One region of the Nocardia sp. NPDC051750 genome, then DNA from elsewhere that is predicted to be linked to it. Evidence: riboswitches for the same ligand, from Rfam matches in the RefSeq annotation. Region 1 holds a riboswitch; each other region holds the start of a gene.

The links. Region 1 has a riboswitch for cobalamin ahead of ACIA75_RS15875 (ABC transporter substrate-binding protein). Riboswitches for the same ligand answer to the same signal wherever they lie in the genome.
Region 2: linked by a shared signal. The riboswitch ahead of ACIA75_RS05250 (CbtB domain-containing protein) and the one ahead of ACIA75_RS15875 (ABC transporter substrate-binding protein) in region 1 are both predicted to bind cobalamin.
Region 3: linked by a shared signal. The riboswitch ahead of ACIA75_RS08965 (ABC transporter substrate-binding protein) and the one ahead of ACIA75_RS15875 (ABC transporter substrate-binding protein) in region 1 are both predicted to bind cobalamin.
Region 4: linked by a shared signal. The riboswitch ahead of metE (5-methyltetrahydropteroyltriglutamate--homocysteine S-methyltransferase) and the one ahead of ACIA75_RS15875 (ABC transporter substrate-binding protein) in region 1 are both predicted to bind cobalamin.

The regions. Positions count from the first base shown of each region.
Region 1 is NZ_JBITCK010000003.1:475,969-481,872, reverse strand. Features, by position in the region: gene ACIA75_RS15885 (ABC transporter permease) at 1-612, opposite strand, end outside; gene ACIA75_RS15880 (class I SAM-dependent methyltransferase) at 620-1,387, opposite strand; gene ACIA75_RS15875 (ABC transporter substrate-binding protein) at 1,384-2,910, opposite strand; cobalamin riboswitch at 3,018-3,155, opposite strand; gene ACIA75_RS15870 (glycosyltransferase family 9 protein) at 3,633-4,610, shown strand; gene ACIA75_RS15865 (ArsR/SmtB family transcription factor) at 4,620-4,937, opposite strand; gene ACIA75_RS15860 (M23 family metallopeptidase) at 5,123-5,827, shown strand.
Region 2 is NZ_JBITCK010000001.1:1,202,562-1,208,465, reverse strand. Features, by position in the region: gene radA (DNA repair protein RadA) at 1-200, shown strand, start outside; gene ACIA75_RS05275 (hypothetical protein) at 331-981, opposite strand; gene ACIA75_RS05270 (carbonic anhydrase) at 1,100-1,723, opposite strand; gene ACIA75_RS05265 (A/G-specific adenine glycosylase) at 1,906-2,769, shown strand; gene ACIA75_RS05260 (alpha/beta fold hydrolase) at 2,795-3,559, opposite strand; gene ACIA75_RS05255 (antibiotic biosynthesis monooxygenase family protein) at 3,719-4,033, shown strand; cobalamin riboswitch at 4,094-4,236, shown strand; gene ACIA75_RS05250 (CbtB domain-containing protein) at 4,268-4,462, shown strand; gene ACIA75_RS05245 (CbtA family protein) at 4,453-5,256, shown strand; gene ACIA75_RS05240 (hypothetical protein) at 5,464-5,904, shown strand, end outside.
Region 3 is NZ_JBITCK010000002.1:380,276-386,179, reverse strand. Features, by position in the region: gene ACIA75_RS08990 (hypothetical protein) at 1-63, shown strand, start outside; gene ACIA75_RS08985 (DoxX family protein) at 135-1,499, opposite strand; gene ACIA75_RS08980 (class I SAM-dependent methyltransferase) at 1,653-2,453, opposite strand; gene ACIA75_RS08975 (aminoglycoside adenylyltransferase family protein) at 2,505-3,341, shown strand; gene ACIA75_RS08970 (SDR family NAD(P)-dependent oxidoreductase) at 3,387-4,124, opposite strand; cobalamin riboswitch at 4,301-4,436, shown strand; gene ACIA75_RS08965 (ABC transporter substrate-binding protein) at 4,472-5,506, shown strand; gene ACIA75_RS08960 (FecCD family ABC transporter permease) at 5,605-5,904, shown strand, end outside.
Region 4 is NZ_JBITCK010000004.1:552,467-558,370, reverse strand. Features, by position in the region: gene rsmD (16S rRNA (guanine(966)-N(2))-methyltransferase RsmD) at 1-492, opposite strand, end outside; gene ACIA75_RS20955 (pyruvate carboxylase) at 489-3,887, opposite strand; cobalamin riboswitch at 4,165-4,358, shown strand; gene metE (5-methyltetrahydropteroyltriglutamate--homocysteine S-methyltransferase) at 4,509-5,904, shown strand, end outside.

The DNA of each region.
Region 1 (5,904 bases):
GCGAATCAGCCGCACCAGCGGCGCGGCCACCCGCGCAACGGTGACGACCAGCGGTAACACCAGATACTCGGGCCGGTCCACGAGGGTGGACAGATCCGCGCCCAGGAATGTCGCGGGCAGCAGATCGAGCCGCAGCGAGACGACGGTCACCAGGAGAACGGCCAGCACGAAATCGGGTATCGAATCGAATCCGATACTGATCGAGGTGATCACGCGATCCCGCGCCGAACCCGGTCGCAGACCCGCCGCGAACCCTGCGACCACCGCGACCGGCACCAGCACCAGCAGCGCCGATACGGCCAGCAATCCGGTGACCAGGAACGGGCTGGTGATCACCGATCCGACATCGGCACTGCCGGCATAGGAGGTCCCGAAATCGCCACGCGCCGCGTGCCCCAGCCAGTCGAGGAACCTGGTCACCGGCGAGACGTCCAGCCCGAGCAGATGCCGTGCGTTCTGCTGCTGCGCCGCGCTCAGGACGGTGTTGTTCTGGACATCGGCGGCATCACCGGGCAGCAGCAGCGACAGCGCGAAGACCAGCACGAGCAAGACGACCAGCTGGCCCACGCCGATCCCGGCCCGGCGCAGGAACAACCGCGCTCCCGGTGTCACCGACCGGTCACCGGATACCCACTACGACGCGGTCGTCACCGTACTGCCAGACCGTTCCCGCTTCGGCGAAACCGGCGTCCCGCGCGAACGCGAGGTAGTCGTGGGCGGTGGGCCGATCGTGGACCTTGTGCTCGAATCCGCCGTCCCGCAACCGGACCAGTCCGGCGAGTTCGGGAGCATCCTCGACCGCCGCCCACCACGCGGACCAGTCCTCGGCCTCCGCGGTACCGCACCGCTGCGCCCGGCGTGCGGTCAGCGTCCGGCCCAGGGCGTCCAGCCGGGGGCCGTCCGGTCCCTCGTACAGGTGATCTCCGTTGACGAATACTCCGCCGGGTGCGAGTGCGTCGGCGCACGTCCGGATCAGTGCCCGCAACGGTTCCCGGTTCATCCAGTGCAGCGCGGTGGTGCTCACGAAGGCGTCCGGAGTGCGTGTCAGGCCCAGCGCCTCACACCATCCCGGTGCACGGAGATCAGCGAAAACCGTGCGGAACCGCGGTGAGCCGTGGACGGCCTCGGCGAGAGCCAGCAGTAGCGGGTCGGCGTCGACACCGACGATCACCGAGCCCGGAAACCGGTCCAGCAGCCGCTCGGAGAGCGTGCCCGGCCCCACTCCCAGATCGACGATCAGCGGGTCCGGCCGGTCGAGCAGTTCGGACAGCACCTCCCCGATCACCTCGAACCGCGCTTCCCGGTCGGGCATATAGCGTTCCTGCTGCCGATCCCAGCGGTCCAGCCAGTAGCGCGCCCGCGCGGGATCGAGTTCGGCCCCCGTCATCGGACCCGCACCTGATCGAAACGCGCCCAGTCGTGGGAGTTCGGCACGGCCGTGGGGAGCCGGTCGAACCGCTCCCCCGCCGCGCTGTGCCAATTCGTGGTTGCGAAGAATATGAAACCGCCTCGGTCGTGCAGTATTTCGTGCATGGTCCGATATTTTTCCGCGCGAGCCTCCGGGCTCCGGGTGGCCTGGGCGGTGGCGTAGAGCCGGTCGAACTCCGGGTCGGACCATTTCGTGCGATTCTGCGGCGCCCCCGTCAGCAACCGGGAGGCGAAGTGGTTGGGAATCGGCAGCGGCCCCGACTGCCCCATCGTGAGATGCCCGGTCTCCAGCGCGTCGGTGTAGTAGCTGTCCTTGGAACCCAGCACCACGTTCACCCGCACCCCGCAGGCCGCGGCCTGATCGGCGAAAAGTCGTGCCGCCTCGACGAACCCGTAGGCGACGGGCGCGGTGAACAGGTCGAAGGACAGGTCACGCACACCGGCGCGGCGCAGCAGCCTGCCGACTTCGTCGGGATCGTATTCGTGCTGGGGCAAGTCGGCGTAGTACTGGTAGCCCTTGCCGAATACGTCGTTGGAGATCTCCCCCTGCCCCTGGAGTGCCACCTTCAGCAGTTCGGCCCGGTCGACCATCCGCATCACCGCACGGCGCACATCGGGGTTGTCGAACGGCGGGCGATCGGTTTTCATAGCGAAGAAATAGATGCCGCTGTGGGGTGTGGAGACCACCGATATCCCGGGCCGCCCCTGCAGGGTCCGGGCCGCGGAGGGGGTGAGGTTGTCGGCGTAGTCGATCTCGCCGCCCTGTACCGCGTTCACCCGCGCGTCCGCCTCCGCGCTGACTATCCGCAGCGCGCCGATCTCCGGGGCACCGCCCCAATAGTGCTCGTTGCGGACGGCGGTGAACTGCCGGCCGGCCTCGAACGACTCGAAGACGAACGGGCCGGTCCCCACCGGCCTGCGGAAATCGGTGGCGCCGTCCGGCACGACCTTGGTCCCGTAGACCGATAACGCGATGAGGAACTCGAAAGACGGTTGTTTCAAGGCGATCTCGACCGTCCGGTCGTCGACCGCCCGGCAGCCGGGCAGATCGACCTGGTCCAGCGAGGACGCGGCGATGAACGGGCGCTGCGGCGCCGGCCCGAGCACCCGGGACAGGGTGTAGAGCACATCGCGCGCGGTGAACTGCTTCCCGTCGTGCCACCGCGCGTCGCGCAGCGCGATCCGCCAGTGGGTGCCGTCGGCGTTCGGCTCACCCGATTCCGCGAGGCGCGGAATCGGCGCCATCGCCGAATCGACCTCGAACAACCCGTCGTACACCGCCTTCATCCGGGCTTCGTCGATGAACAGCGTATTCACGCCCGGATCGATCCCCTCGCCGGCGCCCGACCCCTGGAAGGCCGCGGTGAACGTATCCGATGCGGCGCCACCGCCGCTCCCGCATCCAACGGCCAGCGCACCCGCTGTCACCGCACTGCCCACCAGGAACGATCGGCGACTCAACGCCAGTGGTGCACCACGCATATCCGACTCCCGTCGCGTCAGGCGGTTCACGCGACACGGATATGCGAAACCGGCCGCGCTGTGCGGCGGCCGGTTCGGCGTATCGATCAATACCCACGTGATCATCACCGTTTCAGTACTTCATCCGCAGGTATCTGGCTTCGGCTCGCGAACGAACCTCACAGTTGCGGGACAGCCCCGGACTCGCACCGGTCTTCCCTGTGGACCTCGCAGACATTACCGAAGCGCCGGGCCGGGAACCATACCCACCGAAGTCCCCGGCTGCCCGGTGCCGGCCGGAGCGTCCTCGATCGGATCGCACACGGCAGTTCGAGACCCGATATGCGTACCGCCGCGCGGCCGTGCGCTCTACGCGTACCTCCGCGCTCACTTCGGCCATGCGCTCACTGAGCACCTCGGCGTTCACTCCGGCCATGCCTTCGCGGCGGACCTCCGACTCCGCTCCCGCTATACGCTCGCGGCGGACCCTCGAATCCGCTCCGGCCATGCGTTCCGTGCGGACCGCGGCATTCGCTCCGGCGGCGCGCTCTCTACGTACCTCCGCACACGTTCCGTCGCGCGCTCGTTGTGATTCGCACCATGTGACCCAGGCCGCGATCAGCCCACGTTTGCTCCCGGACCGCACGGGTAGTCAACCAGGGAATGCTCTCGTCGTGGTCCAACCCCTCGGGGTGGTACGGGGAGGGGGCGGCAGACGAGCAACAGGTGGCTAGGAGAGTCGGGTGTCGGTAGTTCTCGTGCTTCAGGCACGCGGTCTCGGTGAGCTGCTCACCGCTGTTCCGGCGTTGCGTGCCCTGCGGCGGGCCCGGCGCAACGATCATCTGGTGCTCGCCACCCCGCACCGCCTGCGCCCCATCGTCGATCTGATCGCAGTGGTGGACGAGATGGTCCCCATTGCCGATCCGCAGGGACTGCGCTGGGACGGGCCGCCGCCGAAGCTGGCCGTCAACCTGCACGGCGCCGAGGCCACGCCGATCGTGGAACTCAGCAAAACCGGCGCCGAACGAATCCTCACCTACCGTAATCCGGCGTTCCCCGAAATACCCGGGCCCGACTGGCACGACGATCGGCATCCGATCGACCGCTGGTGCCATCTCCTGGAATTCGACGGTATCGGCGCGGACCGGCGAAACCTGGGGCTGGTGCCGCCGGTCGCCACCACCAGCCATCGCGACAGCGTGGTCGTGCACGTGGGCGCGGGCGCCGCGGCACGACGCTGGCCGGCCGATCGGCTGGCGGCCGTGATCCGGCATCTGCTGGTACTGGGCCATGAGGTGGTGCTCACCGGCGACGAATGCGATCGCGAACGCGCCCTCGGTATCGCGGCCCGGGCGGGGCTGGCCGGTCACCGGGTGCTCGCGGGGAACCAGAACCTCATCGAACTGTCGGCGACCGTCGCCGAAGCATCGGTAGTGCTGTGCGGCGACACCGGTGTCGCCAACCTCGCGACCGCGTTCGGTACCCGCACCGTGCAGCTGTTCGGCCCGACTTCCCCGGCACAGGGCGGTCCACCGGGGCATCTGCTCAACCGGCACGAGGTCCTGTGGGCGGGCCGTACCGGCGACCGCGAGGCGACCACACCCGATCCCGGGCTTCTGCAGATCGGCGCCACCGAGGTGGTCGCGGCCCTGGACCGGCAGCTGGAGAAACGACGCGCCGAGGCCGGGGTTGCCAGCTCCGCATATCGCCGCGTGGGCTGACCGGCCACCTCATCCGCGGCCGCGGGCATCGCTCAGGGCGGCGTTGTAGGCGGCGAGGGCGCTCGGCCAGAACTGTTCCAGGTAGTCGCGGGCATCGCCCAGGCCCCGTGGGTCCAGCGAATAGAGCCGCCGATTGCCGACCGGGCGCACCATCACCAGGCGCGCTTCCCGGAGTACCCGCAGATGCTGCGATACGGCCGAACTGCTGATCCCCACCTGTTTCGCCAGCTGCCCCACCGATCGCGGCCCGGCGGGCAACGCTTCGAATATCGCCCGCCGGGTGGGGTCGGCGAGGGCGATCAGCGGCGCAACTCTGTTAGCGACCACTCATACAGTGTCTCCATTGAGAACACCCCCGGTCAAACCTCGGCAAATGTCTCATTTGCGCAGCTAGACGCAGTGAATTTCCGGTTTCGTTACCGTTCGGTTATAAGCGACCTGGGCTTTTGATCCTCAGTGACGGTTGCCACAGGATTGCTGCGACTGCGTTACGGTCCCCTAGCTTGTTAAGCATGCCCGTGACCCTTCCGTTACCTTTCCGCAAGCTCACGGTGCCGTCGATCGGCCGTCGTCGCGTAACGACGCAGGTTGTCGCCACCACGACTGCGCTCTGCGCCGGCTTCGGCCTCCTCGCCGCAGGCGCCGATTCCGATAACGAACAGATCAACACCGTCGCCGCGACCTCCGCCGCGCACCCGGGTGCCGAGGCGCCCGGCGAACAACAAGCCACCTCCCACGACCCCGCGGCTTGGGACCCGAACAAGCCGGCCGCGGACAACCAGCCCGTCGCGTTCCCCTTCCCCGAACCGCCTCGGCCCACCACCGTACGCCCGGTCGACGCCGTCGTGAGCTCGGGCTTCGGCCCGCGCTGGGGCACCGCCCACAACGGTATCGACTTCGCCGGCCAGATGGGCGCGCCGATCAAAACGGTCACCGACGGCGTTGTGATCGAAGCCGGCCCGGCCACCGGTTTCGGCCTGTGGGTCCGCGTCCAGCAGGACGACGGCACCGTCGGCGTGTACGGCCATATGCAGGACATCCTGGTGCAGGTCGGACAGCCGGTCCGCGCCGGCGATGTGATCGCGACGGTCGGCGCCCGCGGCCAATCCACCGGACCGCACCTGCACTACGAGGTCCACCATCCGGGTCTCGGCAAGATCGACCCGATGCCGTGGTTCGCCGCGCGCGGCATGGATGTGAACAACTTCCCCGGCTGACCCTACCCACGACCGATCCCGGCAGCTCCGGCGATACCGGGGTACCGGTGGTACCCCGCTCCGGAGCGGGACGCCGC
Region 2 (5,904 bases), on a different contig from region 1:
TGATCCTCGGAGAGGTGGGTCTGGCCGGTGAAATCCGCCGGGTCACCGCCGTGGGCCGCCGGCTCGCCGAGGCCGAACGCCTCGGCTTCACGACAGCGGTGGTACCGCCGGGTGTGACCGGGAAGGACACAGCCATGAAGCTGCATGAGGCGTCCAGCCTCCGGGGCGCGCTACGGCTGGCGAGTCTGACCAAGAAATGAGCAGGGCGGCTGCGGGTATCTCCGATATCGCTGCGCGATCTCCGGGCGGTGCGCCGAGCAGGGTCCGGAGTGCTGACCGGCCGGCGGTGCGGCGATCGAATTCGACGCCGCGCAAAGGGTTCGGCGCCCGTCAGGCGATGTTGAAAGGTTCGGGGGCACTGCGCACCGATCCCAGGTGCGCCACCACGTTGTAGGCCCCGGAGGGGACCTGGATGCGCTCTCCCGCGCATTCCGGCTGGGAGGTCGTGCCGGTCCAGGTCACCGTGAACGCGGCCTGCTCGCCGCGGTCGAGCGTCCGCACATCCGGATCACCGTCGGGGTAGCAGTCCGTACTGGCCCAGAGCTGCCGCCCGCCGTCCAAGGTGTGCACCGAAACGCGCTGCAGGCCCGAACCCATATCGCGGGTGCAGGGCTCTCCGGAGATATTCGTGATCACGATTCCGAAGGTGGGCTCCTCGCCGACCCGGTAGGTCGGCTGGGCCACCGAAATCTTGATCGCGAGCGATTGGTCGGCGCACTCCCCGGACGCGGCAGGCGCCGGACTGGACGATGCGGCGCCCGAGGCCGTGGTGGATGTCGGACCGGACGCCGAGGTCGAGGTCGAGGGTGGTGCGAGGCTCGTCGTGGACGATACCGCCGCCGCACCGGGCGAATCCCCGCCGCGGGATACGGTCACGACCAGCCAGATCACCACCGCAAGCGCGACGACCAGCGCTCCGATGGCAAAAACGCGACGCCGCCAGTAGATCTCCGGCGGTAACGGTCCTGTCGGTTCCAACACGTGTCAACGGTAAGCGCAGCGGGCGGCGAGGACGGTCAACGGCACACCGGAAGCTGCGGCCGGGCGCCGGCGTGGCAGCAGCGCGCCCGCCTTCCGGCAGCTCAGCGGCGTTCCGTCGTCAGACGGTCTCCCCTATCTCGCCGACAACGCGGTGCAGCTGTGCACGGCCCTCGGCCAGTTTGTAGGTGGCACAGGCGATCGCGCACTCCCCGGATTCCACCCGTTCGGCGACGATCTTCGACCGCTCCATGAGCAGGCTGCTGGTTTCGACGACATGGCGGGCTTCGAGTTCGTCCACCGTGCTCAGGCCCTCGCGGCGGCCGATCAGCATCGAGGGGGTGACCTTCTCGACAATGCTGCGGATGAAGCCGCCGGGCACGGCACCGCCGTCCAGCGCGTCCAGGGTGGCTTTGACGGCCCCGCAGCTGTCGTGGCCGAGGACGACGATCAGCGGTACGTTCAGCACGCCCACGCCGTACTCGATCGAACCCAGTACTGCCGCATCGATGACGTGGCCGGCTGTTCGCACCACGAACATATCGCCGAGCCCCTGATCGAAGATCAACTCTGCCGCAACACGGGAATCTCCGCACCCGAAAAGGATGGCGGTGGGACTCTGGCCGCCGACGAGCTTGGCTCGGTCGGCAGCTCCCTGACTAGGATGCTGCAGCGTGCCGTTCATGAAGCGCTCGTTACCTTCACGCAGCGACTTCCAGGCACTCACCGGGTTGGACTGAGGCATGGTGTCCATTCTGCACGATTCGATATTGCCGCCCGCTTCGGTCCGGTTACGGCGCGGCATCCATCCGCGCGGCGCCGGTGGTTTTGCACAGTGAGGTGGATGGGAGCGGGTCAGTGAGCAGCAGGACAGCCGGCGGGCCGGGTACGGGCGAGCGCCGCGACACTTCGAGCGAACCGGCCGCGATCGACACCGATATCCTGATCGAGTGGTACGGCCGTACCGCCCGGGATCTGCCCTGGCGACGGCCCGGTGTGAGCGCCTGGCAGATCCTGATGAGCGAGATCATGCTGCAGCAGACCCCGGTCGCCCGGGTCGAACCGATCTGGCGGGAGTGGGTGGCGCGCTGGCCGGTGCCGTCGGCCATGGCGGCGGCCTCCGCGGGCGAGGTGCTGCGGGCCTGGGGCAAGCTCGGATATCCGCGGCGCGCGCTGCGACTGCACGAATGCGCGCAGGTGCTGGCCGGTGAGCACGGGGACGAGGTCCCCGACGATGTCGAGGTACTGCTCGGACTGCCGGGCATCGGCGCCTACACCGCGCGTGCGGTCGCCTGTTTCGCCTACGGACAGCGCGTGCCGGTGGTGGATACCAACGTTCGCCGGGTGGTGGCACGAGCCGTGCACGGACGCGGTGAGGCGGGCAATCCGGCGGCCCGCGATCTCCGCGAAACCGAGGCGCTGCTGCCCCTCCGGGTCGAGCGGGCGGCGGTTTTCTCCGCGGCACTGATGGAGCTGGGCGCGACAGTGTGCACCGCCCGCACCCCCGACTGCGGCCGTTGCCCGCTCCCCCGCTGCGCATGGGTGACCGCGGGCCGGCCGCTACTGGAATCGACTCGCCGCACCCAGAAATACGAAGGCACCGACCGGCAAGCGCGCGGAAGGCTCCTGGATGTGCTGCGGGCGGCGACCGAGCCCGTGGACCGCATCCGCCTGGACCTGGCCTGGACCCGCGATCCCGGCCAGCGCGACCGGGCGCTGGATTCGCTCCTGGTGGATGGTCTGATCGAACAGACCCGCGATGGCCGGTTCGCACTGGCCGGCGAAGGCTGACCCGGCCGCGACCGGGGCGGGCCGATCAGCGGTCCGGAGTGGGTTCCGTGGCGAGCACGCGAGCGAGAAACCGTTGTACCTCGGCCCGGTAGTGAGCGGGCTGGTCGTCGTGCACCAGATGCCCGGCGTCGGGGATGACGATATGTTCGGCATTCGGATGCAATTCCGCCATACGACGCATCTGGCCCGGCGGGGTGATGGTGTGCTCGCCCTCGATCAGCAGAGTGGGCACGCTGGACTCGGCCCATTCCCGCCAGAACGCACGGGTTCCCCATTCCTCGGAGATATCGCGGAAAGTCGTGATATCTCCGTGCAGCCGGTAACCGTCCGGGGTCCGGTCGAACGAGTTGAGGAAATAGCGCCCGGCAACCGGGCCGAAGTACTCGAGCACGGCGGCCTCGTCAGCGAAGGGCTGCGGCCAGGCCGCGACCATGGCGGCCCAACCGGCGGCCGTGCGACCGGTGAAATCCGCGGCCATATCCTCCACCACCAGCGCCCGCACCCGCTGCGGATACCGGGCCGCGAAGACCCATCCGTGCAGCGCACCCATCGAGTGACCGATGACCACCATCGGCACGGTGACGTCGGCGGTTGCCGCGGCCAGGTCCGCGACGAACGCGTCGGTGGTCAATTCGGCCGGCGCGGGGCGTCCGTGCCCGGCGGCGTCGAAGGTGTACACATGACCGTGGCCACGCAGCCAGCCGACCTGATCCGCCCAGGTCCGGGCGCTGCCCATCAAACCGTGCAGCAGCAGTATGGGGGCTCCGGTCCCGCCTTCGTCGTGCAACATCGACAAGAGTGTATTCCGGCCCGGCCGCGCCCTGCCCGAGGATTCATACCCGGCCGACGGTAGGCACACCCGCCACCCGCTCGTCGTGGTTCACCACGGTGGTTCGGGACCAAGGGGGGCCCGAACCTGCGCCGCCGGAGGCGGCGCAATATATACAGTATGGCTGTTGTGAAGATCAATGCGATCGAGATCCCCGAGGGCGCGGGACCCGAACTGGAGAAGCGGTTCGCCCACCGCGCGCACGCCGTCGAGAACTCCCCCGGATTCCTCGGCTTCCAGCTACTGCGGCCCACCGCCGGCGAGAACCGGTACTTCGTCGTCACCCAGTGGGATTCCGAGGAGTCCTTCGCGACGTGGCGTGACGGCCCGGCCAAGGAGGCCCACGCCGGTCAGCAGAACAAGCCGGTCGCCACCGGCGCGTCGCTGCTGGAGTTCGAGGTGGTACTGGACGTGGCGGGTAAGCCCGCCTCCTGATCCGTTCGCTGGTCACGCCGCTCACTGCGGCGTGACCAGCACTTTGTTCCACCACATATTGACGCCCGGCCGCTCCGGTGTCACAGTTCGAGGGATAAGCGAAGGTGATGCGGTAATCCGGTGAGATCCCGGAGCGGTCGCGCCACTGTGTTCTCCGCCGCGGCGGAGAGAGCCAGACACCGGCACCGACGCATGGCACTCGACGGGACGCGAACTCCCGGAGGAGGACACATCATGGCCATCGTCCACGTCCCGAGCCGGGCCGCCGAGACCGCGGCGACCGTGCTCATCACGGCCGGTGTCGTATTCCTGGCGTTGCTGACGCTCTACCTGGTGGGCTTCGACCAGGGCGCGATCTCGCGCAGCGGGATGTTCCTGCACGAGCTGATGCACGACGGACGGCATCTGCTGGGCGTCCCATGCCACTGAGCGGGTCGTTCGGAGCTCTACTGATCCGTGGCCTGCTCGCCGGTTTGATCGCCGGACTGCTGGCGGGTGTCGTCGGGAATTTCGTCGGCGAACCCAAGGTGGACGCGGCCATCGCCATCGAAGAGGCCGCGGCCGGGACCGAGGCGAACTCGCACGATTCTCCGGCCGGGCACACCCACGGTGACGAAGCCGGGCACAGCCACGACGAGGACGAAGCCGTGGTCAGCCGGCCGTGGCAGAAGTTCGGCCAGTTCCTGGCGAACGCCCTCGCGGGTATGGCCTTCGGCGCGATCGTCGCGACGGCAGCGCACTACGTCCGGCGGTTCACCTCGCTACCTGGACCGCGGCTGGTGCTGGGGCTCGGCCTCGGCGGCTGGCTCGCGGTAGTGGCCGTGCCGTTCTTCAAGTACCCCGCCAACCCACCTGCGGTGGGCGATCCGGAAACGATCAGCGAACGCACTCTGCTGTGGGTCGCCGCTGTTGTCCTGGGCCTGGTCGCTGCAGCGGCGGGGGTCTACGTCTGGAAGCTGCTGCGCACGCAACTCGAAACCGTCCGGCTCATTGCCGCGGTTGCGGTGTTCGCGCTGATCACCACGATCGGTTACATAGCGCTGCCCGGCGTGAACGAGGTGGGTCCGGATTTCCCGGCCACGCTGCTGTGGGAGTTCCGGACCGCGTCCCTGGCGGTCTCCACCACGCTGTGGGTGAGCATCGGCCTCGCGTTCGCGGTGCTCACCGAGTGGAGCACGCACAGCCGTACCCCGGTACCGGAAACAGCCACCACCGCAGGGTGATTCCGGCTCCGGTGTGCCCCCGGAAGTGTCGAGTGCATGAACCAGACCGGCATCCGCATGGGCGAGTCAGGCCCGGAGGCGGCAGCGAAGCGTAACCACGCAGGGCCCTCGCTCATGCGCGATAGGCACAGCATGGGCGAGTCAGGCCCGGAGGCGGCAGCGAAGCGTAACCACGCAGGGCCCTCGCTCATGCGCGATAAGCACAGCATGAGCGAGTCAGGTGTCGATCGCCCGCGGCCCGGGGCCGTCACCACCGCGTTCCTCGCGCTGGTGACGGCGGTCGGGTTCGGCGTCGCGGAGGCGGGGGTCCATACCGTGGGGCAACTCGGTGAGCCGGCCGCGGACCTCGGTTCGGTCGCCGGCGGACTGCTCGTGCGCGCGGTGATCTACACCGTGGTACTCGGGGTGGCCTGGCGGATGCTGCGCGGTGACCGCTGGGCGCGGCTGATGCTGACCTTCGGCATCGGCCTGATCGGCTCGGCGTCGCTGCTGGTGGAACCGATCGCCGCGCTGGCGGCCGCCGGCAGTATCGGCGGCGCGCTTCCCGATCCGACCGTCGAAAATATTCTCGTCGTGCTCACTCGGGTGGGGCATATCTGCGCGGTGCTGGTCGCGATCCCGGCCATGTACACGCCGGCGGCGCGCGCC
Region 3 (5,904 bases), on a different contig from region 1:
CCCGACCTCCAGGATGGCAGCAAGGTGTTGATGCAGCAGTTGAACGACGCCCGGGACAAGTAGCGCGGGTCGGACAAGGGCGGGAGCGTTCGAAGCCCAGCCGGTGCGGACGCTGGGCGTAGGCGCCGTGCCGTTCAGCCGGCGTTGGGGAAGTCCTGTACCCAGTGGAATCGGTCATGGTTCAGGGGGAAGGTTCCGGGGTCGACCGAGCTCAGTTCGATCCGGGTCGGCCGGCCGTCGAGTTCCCCTTCCAGGTAAAGGTTTTCGGAATCGGGGCGGGTGTAGGTGAAGGTGGCCGGTGGCGTCTCCGTACCGGGCGCGGTGGTGACGGTTAGGGTCTGTGCGGCCGGGTCCAGCTGTGCCGGGACGTCGACCAACCGACCGTCCATTCCCTGGATGGTCGCCGCACCGTTGTATTCGAGTACCAGGCGCTGCCAGCGGGTCTCGTCGGTCAGGAGCGGTGGTACCGGCTGTCCGTCGACCCGGAATTCGGTGACCTCCCACAACCCGTAGAGTTCCGGTTTCGGTGCACCGCCGCCGAATTCGTGCCAGCTCGTCCAGCCGATCACCGCGGTTCCCGCCACCAGCCAGGCACCGATCGCGGCCTGCGCCCAGATGGCGTACCGGTTGGCCCGGGCGGTGGTGAACAGTGGTGGCTGAACCGCGGGGTCGGCGCGGCGGGCCAGCAGGAAGAAGTCGGCGAAGCGGCGGGTCTGCGGGGCGAGCAGGATCAGCGCGAACACCAGCAGGTGGAAGGATACGAGCTTGACCGGGACGTCGAAGGTCATGTTCAGCACGAAAACCTGCGCCATGCTCACCACGCTCAGCATCGCGCCCAACGTCGCGGTGCGCGGTAACAGCAGCAGTAGCCCGCCCGTGAGTTCGGCGACCCCCAGCAGGATTTCGTAGACCGGTGAGCTGCCGACCTGCAGCCACAGCACGGACATCGGCGTGAGCTGCCCGTACGGTTCGATCAGCGTCGAGAGGGATGGCGGCGGCATCTGGCTCGGTATCGCCTTGGCGATACCGTAGAACAGCATCTGCCCGGCGAGGCAGAAGCGCAGTCCGGTCAGGAACCAGGCGGCGAGACGCGGATATGCCGGGCGGCGCCGGTCCAGCACCGACCAGACGAGCGCGACCGTGGCGGCCACTACCGCGGTGCAGAACACCATCACCCAGATGGCGGTTTGGTCACCGCTGCCGGAGTTCTGCTGGAATACGGCCTCGACACCGAACACCGTCCGGCCGACCCACTCCAGTACGGGCGCGATCTGCAGCAGCGGCCAGATCGGCGCGTTATCGGGCAGCCATTCGTTCAACGCCGCGATGAACACGAACACGAACTGCCCGATCAAAACGGAGAACAGCACCGTATAGACCACGCCGAAGCGGAACCCCGCCCGCGCGACCCACGGCCAGCGCACCGGCGGCGCCGCTTCCGGGCCGGGGGCGGCGGAGCCTTCACCGGATTCGACGACTGCCGTATCGACCGCGCTCACACCACACCTCACTGTCCTGCCCGCGACCCCGGCATCACGTTGTCCACCCCGCCGGGCTTTGCCATCGAACCTATGCCACCCGGGGAGGCAGGCGCCTCCGTGACAACCCCCATCCCGCATCCTCCGTAAGCAGTAGGTTCCCCGGCCCCTCCGCTATATCCGGGTGCCGACACCGATCAGAGTGGTGGCGTCGAGTTCGCGGATTCCCGCGGTGTCGAGGGAGTTCAGGTAAGCATCGCGGACCGCGGTGATCTGCGGCTCGTCGAGCCCGGAGAGTGCCCCGGCGTAGCCGGAACCGGTGACGATCAGCCACGCGATCTCGGGGGTCAGCGGGAGCCGGAGTTCGTGCTCGGTGACCGTGACGTCGGTGAGGCCCCGGTCGCCGAGCCAGGCGCGGAAGGGATCCGGCTGGTTGAGCCGGTCGACGAGATGCGGGGGCCGTGGGGGTGGCGGTGCCGCACCGGTGACCGCGGTGACCGCCGCACCGAGATGCTTGCCCGCGGTTTCCATGGCGCCGCGCCGCCAGATCGTGAATCCGGCTCGGCCGCCGGGGCGGACGCGGCCGACCAGATGATCGGTTCCGGTGGTCATATCCGGGAAGAAGAAGATCCCCAAGACAACCTGGACCAGGTCGTAACCCTCGCCGGGCCAGGCGGTCACATCGCCGATCTGCGGATGCAACTGGGCCGAGCCGGATGCTCGCCGGCGCAGAACATCGATCAGGGCCGGCGAGAGGTCGACGGCATCCACGCGGCCTGCCGCCCCGACCCGCTCCGCGGCGGGAAGCGCCGACGCGCCGGTGCCGCAACACGCATCGAGCACCCGTTCACCGGGCCCCGGGGCAGTGCGCTCCACGGTGGCGGCGGCGATCGGCCGCCACAAGTACTCACCGAGGCGGTCGAAATCGGCGGCGGCGGCATCGAAAGCGCGCGTGGAGCGATCATTGACGGACATGTCCGTAACGATAATGGTTTTCAAATTTTCGTGCGCGCCTATGGTGGGGACGTGGAATCGATACCGGATCCGGCCGCCGAAGCCGCCCCCGCTGCCCGGGTCATCACGGATGTGCTGGCAGACGGGCTGATCGGACTGTATCTGTACGGCTCCGCGACGACCGGCGGGCTGCGCCACGACAGCGATCTGGATTTCCTGGCCGTGGTCGGCAGCAGCCTCGACCATGCGCTGCGAAAGACATTGGCCGGCAAGCTGATGCAGGTGTCCGGCCGGTGGCCGCGGTCGGGTCCGGCCCGCCCGGTGGAACTCACCGTGGTGGTGCGCGACGATCTGGTGCCCTGGCGGTTTCCACCGCGCTCGGATTTCGTGTACGGCGAATGGTTGCGTGACGACTTCGAGCGCGGTCACCTGCCGGCCCCCACCGAGGACCCCGATCTGACGATTCTCACCACCATGGTGCGCGATTCGTCGCTGACCTTGTCCGGCCCGCCCGCCGCGCGGGTACTGGACCCGGTCCCCGCCGGTGACCTCTTCCGCGCGATCACCGCGGGGCTGCCGGAATTGATCGCCGGCGCGGCCGGAGACGAACGTAACGCCGTCCTGACGGTCGCCCGGACGTGGGTCACGGCCGAGTCGGGAACCGTGTTGTCCAAAGCCGAGGCCGCACAAGTCCTCCTCCCCCGCCTGCCCGCCGAGCACGCCGCAGTGCTGCGACTCGCGCGGGCCGGTTACCTCGGGGAGGCGGCCGACGAGTGGGCCGGCCGCGAGGCGGACGTGGCCGCGTTTCTTCAGTACTGCGAAACCCGGATCACGGCAGTCTGCGTGCACGTCGAACAGGACCGGCTGTCCACACCCGCCGGTGAGGGTCCCGGGCGGGACCGGCCGTAATGGATCGGGCCGCGTTCGCGGCCCGATCCACCCCGCGGAATCCGCCTACCAGGGAATCGGCCCGGAGGCACCGATGAAGGCGCCATCCGTGCACGGGTCGGGAGATTCCGCGGCCTCGAGCACTATCCGCGCGGCGTCGTCCGCTGTCGTCGGCGCGTCCGCGGCGGCCGGGGCCAGTTCGGTCGCGACGAAGCCCGGGCATACCGAGGTCACTCGCACCGGAGTATCGGCGAGCAGTTTCGCCAACCCCACTGTGAGGCTGTTCAGGGCCGCTTTGGACGCCTGATATCCCGGCACCACCATCGAGTAGTACTGCGATTCCGGGTTGCGCTGTTCGGTGAGCGAGCCCATCTCGGTGGAGATATTGACGATGCGCCCCGACCGAGCCTTGCGGACCAGCGGTAGCAGGGCCTCGATCACATTGGCGGGGCCGAAGGTGTTCGTCATCAATGTCTCGGTGAACGCACCCGGGTGCGCGAAGTTCACCGAGCCCGAAACCGTCGCTTCGGGCAGAATGCCGGCATTGTTGACCAGCACGTCGAGGTGACCGTGCCGTTCACCGATCGATTCGGCCAGGCAGCGGGCACTGTCGACCGAGCACACATCCAGCAGTTCGCCCTCCACCGCGAGGCCTTCGGCCCGCAGCTCACGCACCACGGCGTCCACCGCTTCGGCCCGCCGGCCGGTCACGATCACCCGGTACCCCTTGCGGGCGAACGCCGTCGCGGTCGCGCGCCCGATTCCGCGGGTCGCCCCGGTGACCACCACGATATTCTCCGACATCCCAGTCCCTTTCGCGTTTGTTCGTGTCTCTATGAGCAAACGCGATACCTCGCTGTCACGCTGGCAGGAAATGGCCGTCGCGTTCGCAGCCAGGATTGGCAGCCGACTCACACGCCACCCACCTCACACGCCGCACCGCAGCGGATACTCGACCTGGTCGTACGTCCAGTTAGGCGTCCGATAGCATGGCCGGTGGTCGCACTGCGGCCCGCGGCGTGATGAGGGAACCCGGTGGGATTCCGGGACTGGCGCGCAACGGTGACACCCGTGCAGGTGAAGTCCGATCACTCACGCGCCGCCCGACGCCGGCCTCGCGCACAGGCCCAGATGCAAGGAGTCCACGCCTGATGCGGTCGTTTCCGCTGATCATCGCCGCCGTCCTGTCCGCCGCGGCCCTCGCCGGTTGTTCGGCCTCCGACGCCGGGACCGCCTCGGATACGGCACCCGGCGCGACCGGCTATCCGCTGACGGTCAGCAACTGCGGGGCGGAGGTCACTGTCGACGCTCCCCCGCAACGCGCTGTCGCCCTGAACCAGGGGGCGGCGGAGATCATGCTGTCGCTCGGCTTGGCCGATCGCATGGTGGGCACCGCGACCTGGACCGATCCGGTCCGGGAGAACCTGGCCGCGGAGAACGCCCAGGTCCCCCGGCTGGCCGATAACAAGCCGTCGTTCGAGGTAGTTCTCGACAAGGAGCCCGACTTCGTCGCGGCATCGTTCGGCGGCACGCTCGGCACCGGCGGGGTGGCCGAGCGGGAGCAGTTCGCCCAGCTGGGTGTGCCGTCCTATCTGTCGCCCACCGATTGCGACGGCAAAACCGATGTCAGCGTCAACGCCGACGGCGCCCGCACCGAACCGCTGACCATGGATTCGGTGTACAAAGAAATCCGCGAGCTGGCCGCGATCTTCGATATCCGGGAGCGCGGTGAGCAGCTGGTCACCGAATTGCAGACCCGGTACGACGCCGCGGTCGGCCGGATCGCGGCCCGGGATATGTCGCTGGCGTACTGGTTCGCCGACACCTCCACCCCGTACATGGCCGGGTGCTGTGGATCGTCCGGGATCATCACCGAGGCGGTCGGCGCGACGAACGCCTTCGCCGACACCACCAACGAGTGGCCGCAGGTGAGCTGGGAGACCGTGCTCGACCGTAACCCGACGGCCCTCGTCCTGGCCGACCTGAGCCGGCGCAGCCTGGCCGGCGACGCCCTCGACAGCAAGATCTCCTTCCTCGAATCGAATCCGGTGACCGCGCGGCTGAGTGCCGTGCGGGACAAGCGCTACATCGTCGTGAACGGCGCGGATCTCAACCCGTCGATCCGGACCGTCGACGGGATCGAGAAGGTCGCCGACGCGCTGGAGCGGTGGGGTTACGGTTCGTGAGCCCAGCAGCACCGCCGGTTCCCACAGCTGTCCGGGTCACCCGCGCGCCCGCCACGGCCGCGCTGGTGCTGCTCGGGCTGGCCGTGCTCGCCGTCTCGATGGCGTTCACGATCACCATCGGTCCCGCGGACCTGTCCATCGGCGATGTCTACGGTGTGCTGTTCGAGAAACTCGGTGTGGGCACCTCCGGGGTTTCCGCCATCCGGGAAGGCATCGTCTGGGAACTGCGGCTGCCCCGCACACTGCTCGCCGCGATCTGCGGCGCCGGATTGGCTGTGTGCGGGGCCATCATGCAGTCGCTGCTGCGCAACCCGCTCGCGGACCCGTTCGTCCTCGGTATCTCCTCCGGCGCGTCCACCGGTGCGGTGGTCGTGGCGGTGCTCGGCGTGGGTGGCGGG
Region 4 (5,904 bases), on a different contig from region 1:
CCCCGCGGGCCACTCGATCTCCGCCGACCGCGCGGACCGTTCGATCAGCAGCAGCGCGTCCTCGGCCAGCCAGTCGTGTGCCGCGAGCGCCCGGAGATCTCCCTCGACGGACGCGGTGGGCAGATCGTAGGGCGGGTCGGCGAAGACGAGGTCGAAAGCGCCCGCGCCGCCCTGTGCCAGCACCTGGGTCACCGCACCGACCCGGAGCTGCGCCGCACCGAATCCCAGATCCGCGATATTGCCGCGTAGCACCGCCGCCGCGCGCCGGTCCGATTCCACCAGCAATGCTGATTCGGCGCCGCGGGACAGCGCCTCGAGCCCCAGCGCGCCCGACCCGGCGTAGAGGTCGAGTACCCGGGCACCGTCGAGGTCCAGCCGGGCCTCGATCGAGGAGAACAGCGCCTCGCGGACCCGGTCCGAGGTGGGCCGGGTCCCGGCGGGCGGCACGCGCAGGCGCCGCCCGCCGGCGATCCCGGCGACGATCCGGGTCATTCGGACTCGCGCTCGCCCAGTTCGACCAGGAGGTCACCGCCTTCGACCTGTTGCACCTGGGTGATGGCCACCCGGCCCACGACACCCCCGCGGGGCGCGGTGATGGCGGCCTCCATCTTCATGGCCTCGATCGTGGCGATGGTGTCGCCGGACGCGACGGTGTCACCTTCGGCCACGGTGAGAGTGACCACACCGGCGAACGGTGCGGCGATCTGGTGCGGGTTGTTCTTATCGGCTTTCTCCGCGGCCGGGATCTCGCTGGCGATGGAGCGGTCGCGCACCGAGACCGGGCGCAGTTGCCCGTTGAGAATGCACATCACCGTGCGCATACCGCGCTCGTCGGGTTCGGAGATGGCTTCCAGCCCGATCAGCAGGATGACGCCCTTCTCCAACTGGACGCGATGTTCTTCGCCGTGGCGCAGGCCGTAGAAGAACTGATTCGCCGACAGCCCGGTCGTATCGCCGTACTTCTCGCGATGCGCGAGGAATTCGGCGGTGGGTCCGGGGAACAGCAGCCGGTTCAGGGTGCCGCGACGCTCCTGGGAGGTCCCGGCCAGCCCGGCCTCGTCCTCCGCCGAGAGCGGGGTCTCCGGCTTGGCGGCACCACGGCCGGCGAGCGCCTTCTCCCGGAACGGTTCGGGCCAGCCGCCCGCCGGGGTGCCGAGTTCGCCGCGCAGGAACCCGATCACCGAATCGGGGATGTCGTAGCGGCCGGGGTCGGCGGCGAAATCGGCGACCTCCACACCGGACCCGACCAGCGACAGCGCGAGATCACCGACGACCTTCGACGACGGGGTGACCTTGATCAACCGGCCCAGCAGCCGGTCGGCCGCGGCGTATTTCGCCTCGACCTCCTCGAACCGGTCGCCCAGGCCGAGCGCGATGGCCTGCTGCCGCAGGTTCGACAGCTGGCCGCCGGGGATCTCGTGGGTGTAGACGCGGCCGGTCGGGGCGGGCAGACCCGATTCGAACGGGGCGTAGACCTTGCGCAGCGCCTCCCAGTACGGCTCCAGATCACAGACATTGCCCAGGTTCAGGCCGGTGTCGTAATCGCTGTGTGCGGCAGCGGCGACGATCGCCGACAGCGCGGGCTGGCTGGTGGTCCCGGCCATGGCCGCGGCGGCACCGTCGACGGCGTCGGCGCCGGCCTGCCACGCCGCCAGATAGGTGGCCAGCTGACCGCCCGGGGTGTCGTGGGTGTGCACATGGACCGGCAGATCGAAATTACTGCGCAGCGCGGTCACCAGTTTCGCCGCCGCCGGGGCGCGCAGCAGACCCGCCATATCCTTGATCGCCAGCACATGCGCGCCCGCGTCGACGATCTGCTCGGCCAGTTTCAGGTAGTAGTCCAGGGTGTAGAGCTTTTCGTCCGGGCTGGTCAGATCCCCGGTGTAGCTCAGGGCGACCTCGGCTACCGCGGTGCCCGTCTCGCGGACCGCATCGATCGCCGGACGCATCTGGTCGACATTGTTGAGCGCGTCGAAGATCCGGAAGATATCGATCCCGGTCGCGGTGGCCTCGGCGACGAAGGCCCGCGTCACCCGTTCGGGATAGGGCGTATAGCCGACGGTGTTGCGGCCGCGGAGCAACATCTGCAGGCAGATATTCGGGATCGCCTCGCGCAACGCCGCCAGCCGCTCCCACGGATCCTCGTACAGGAACCGCAGGGCGACATCGTAGGTCGCCCCGCCCCAGCATTCGACCGAGAGCAATTCGGGAGTCAGCCGGGCGACGTGCCCCGCGACATCGAGCAGGCCGTTGGTCCGCACCCGGGTCGCCAGCAGTGATTGGTGGGCGTCGCGGAAGGTCGTATCGGTAACCCCGACGGCCTTCTGTTCGCGCAGCGCCCGCGCGAAACCCTCCGGCCCCAGCGTCAGCAGTTTCTGCCGGGACCCGTCGGGCGGCGGCACCGACAGGTCGATCGCCGGCAGTTTGTCGTGCGGGTACACCGCGGTCGGCCGCGCACCGTGCGGTTTGTTCACGGTGATATCGGCCAGGTAGTTCAGGATCTTGGTGCCGCGGTCGGCCGGTTCACGCAAGGAGAGCAGTTGGGGACGCTCGTCGATGAACGAGGTGGTAACCCGCCCGGCTTTGAAATCGGGGTCGTCGAGAACCGCCAGCAGGAACTGGATATTGGTGGTGACCCCGCGGATCCGGAACTCCATCAGCGCACGGCGCGCCCGGGCGACCGCTGCCGGGAAATCCCGGCCCCGGCAGCTGAGCTTGACCAGCATGGAATCGAAGTAGGCCCCGATCTCGGCACCCAGATTCGCGCCGCCGTCGAGCCGGATTCCCGCGCCACCGGGGGTGCGGTAGGCGGTGATCCGGCCGACGTCGGGCCGGAAGCCGTTGGACGGATCCTCGGTGGTGATCCGGCATTGCAGCGCGGCACCGCGAATGGTCACCGTGTCCTGGCTCAACCCCAGATCGGCCAGGCTCTCCCCGGCCGCGATCCGCAGCTGCGACTGCACGAGGTCCACATCGGTGATCTCCTCGGTCACCGTGTGCTCGACCTGGATCCGCGGATTCATCTCGATGAAGACATGGTTACCGCGTTCGTCGAGCAGGAATTCGACGGTGCCCGCGCAGCTGTAGCCGATCTGCCGCGCGAATGCCACCGCGTCGGCGCAGATCCGGTCCCGCAGTTCCGGGTCCAGGTTCGGGGCGGGCGCCAGCTCGATCACCTTCTGGTGCCGGCGCTGCAGCGAACAGTCACGCTCGAACAGGTGCATCACATTGCCCTGGGTATCGGCCAGGATCTGCACCTCGATATGTCGGGGGTTCACCACCGCTTGTTCCAGGAAGACCGTCGGATCGCCGAACGCGGATTCGGCCTCGCGGGACGCCGCCTCGATCGACTCGCGCAATTGCTCGCGGGTCTGTACCCGGCGCATCCCCCGGCCGCCGCCACCGGCGACCGCCTTCACGAATACCGGGAACTCCATGGATTCGGCCGCCGCGAGCAGTTCGCCGACATCCGCGGAGGGGGCGCTGGAATTCAGCACGGGCAGCCCGGCCGCCTTCGCCGCCGCGATCGCGCGGGCTTTGTTACCGGCCAGTTCGAGGACCTCGGCCGACGGGCCGATGAACGTGATGCCCTCGTTCGCACAGGCGGCGGCGAGGTCCGGGTTCTCCGAGAGGAACCCGTATCCGGGGTAGATGGCGTCGGCGCCGGCGGTCTTGGCCGCCTCGATGATCGCGTCGACCGATAGATAGGCCCGGACCGGATGCCCTTCCTCACCGATCTCGTATGCCTCGTCCGCCTTCAGGCGGTGGACCGAATTCCGGTCTTCGTGCGGGAACACGGCAACCGTTCCGATACCGAGCTCGTAGGCCGCACGGAAGGCCCGGATGGCGATTTCGCCACGATTGGCAACCAAGACTTTCGAGAACATTGACCCAACGTACCCGGCGCCACATCCAGGATCGACTCCGAAGTCCACTTCGCAGAATCTTCACAAGGGGGTATGGCAGCACTGCGAAGTATTGGTCATCGTCCGGTCATATCTCACCGCAGGCGGCGGCGGATGGTGCGCCCGGCCGGGTACGGACAACACCCGGCAACTTTCCGCACCCCCATCGGGCTCCGGCCCGGCCCCGCCGGATGCGGTGCGGACTATGGTGGATCACGCAGCTGGTTCGCCGGCCGGTCGACTCGGAGCCCCGAACGACCGGCACGGCGTCGAAGCCCGCACCGAGCGGGTGAGAGGGAATCCGGTGGGAATCCGGAACTGTCCCGCAGCGGTGAGCAGGAACGAACGCCATCATCAGCACTGGGCGCACAGCCTGGGAAGCGATGGTCAGTAGGTCGGCCGATCGGCCGGAGCCCGCGAGTCCGAAGACCTGCCGGTTGTACCGGGTACGCCGTACCCGGTGACCACCGCCTCGTGGATTGGGCGTCGCGGTCCACCAATGCTGACATGTTCCGGCCGTGCGGCCGGGAATCCGGGGTCTCATCGGTGTCCGTGCGCCCGCGTAAGGCGAGGGTCGGCCGACCATCAGCACTGGAGAACACCGTGACTGTTACTTCGCACAGCCCGTTCACCGCAACCGTTCTCGGACTTCCCCGGGTGGGGCCGCGCCGGGAGCTCAAACGCGCGACCGAATCCTATTGGGCCGGGCGCATCGACGCCGAACAGCTACACGAAACCGGGCGCACCCTGCGCCGCGATCAGTATGCCGAACTGCAGGCCGCGGGCCTGGATTCGATCCCGGTCGGCACCTTCTCCTACTACGACCAGATGCTCGACACGGCGGCACTGCTCGGCGCCCTGCCGCCGCGGGTCACCGATATCACCGATCCGCTGGACCGCTATTTCGCCGCGGCCCGCGGTACCGATGCGGTGGAACCACTGGAGATGACCAAATGGTTCGATACCAACTATCACTACCTGGTCCCCGAGATCGGGCCGGAGACGACGTTCGCGCTGTACCCCGGCGAGGTGCTCGCGCAGCTGAGTGAGGCGATCGAACTCGGTGTCCCTGCCCGCCCGGTGGTGATCGGCCCGATCACCTTCCTGAAGCTGTCGAAGTCGACCGGCGCGGCCGCCCTGGATCGCGTCGGCGAGCTGATCCCGCTCTACCGCGAACTGCTGGGCCTGCTCGCCGCGGCAGGCGCGGAGTGGGTGCAGATCGACGAGCCCGCGCTGGTCACCGACCTCACGGCCGAGGAACTGACGGTGGTCCGGCACGTCTACACCGAACTGACAGCACCGGCGAACCGGCCGGCCATGCTGGTCGCCACCTACTTCGGAGACCCCGGACCGGCCCTGGACGCCCTGGCCGGGACCGACGTGGAAGGGCTCACGGTCGACCTGGTCGCCGGCGGCACCGTCGACGCGCCGGCCGCCGTCCCCGCACTGGCGAACAAAACCCTGGTCGCCGGGGTCGTCGACGGACGCAATGTCTGGCGCACCGACCTGGACCAGGCCCTGTCCACCCTCGCCACACTGCTCGGCAGCGCGAAATACGTCGTGGCATCCACCTCCTGCTCCCTGCTGCACGTGCCCTACACGCTGGCCGCGGAAACACAGCTGGACGACGCCCTGCGCTCGTGGCTCGCGTTCGGCGCCGAGAAAGTGGCCGAGGTGCGGCTCCTCGCCACCGGATTGAACACCGGCATCGAGGCCATCGCAGCGGAGCTGGAGCAGGCCCGCGCGGCAGCGGCGACCCGCCGGTCCGATCCGCGGATCGGCAACGCGCAGGTGCGTGCACGCCTGGCCGCGCTGGGGCCGGACGCGATCGAGCGCGCCCCCGCGGCGCGGCGCCGGGCCCTGCAACAGGACCGGCTGCAGCTGCCGCCGTTGCCCACCACCACGATCGGCTCCTACCCGCAGACCTCGGCGATCCGGCTGGCCCGGGCGGCTCTGCGCAAGGGCGATATCGACCGGCCCGAATACGAGCGGCGGATGC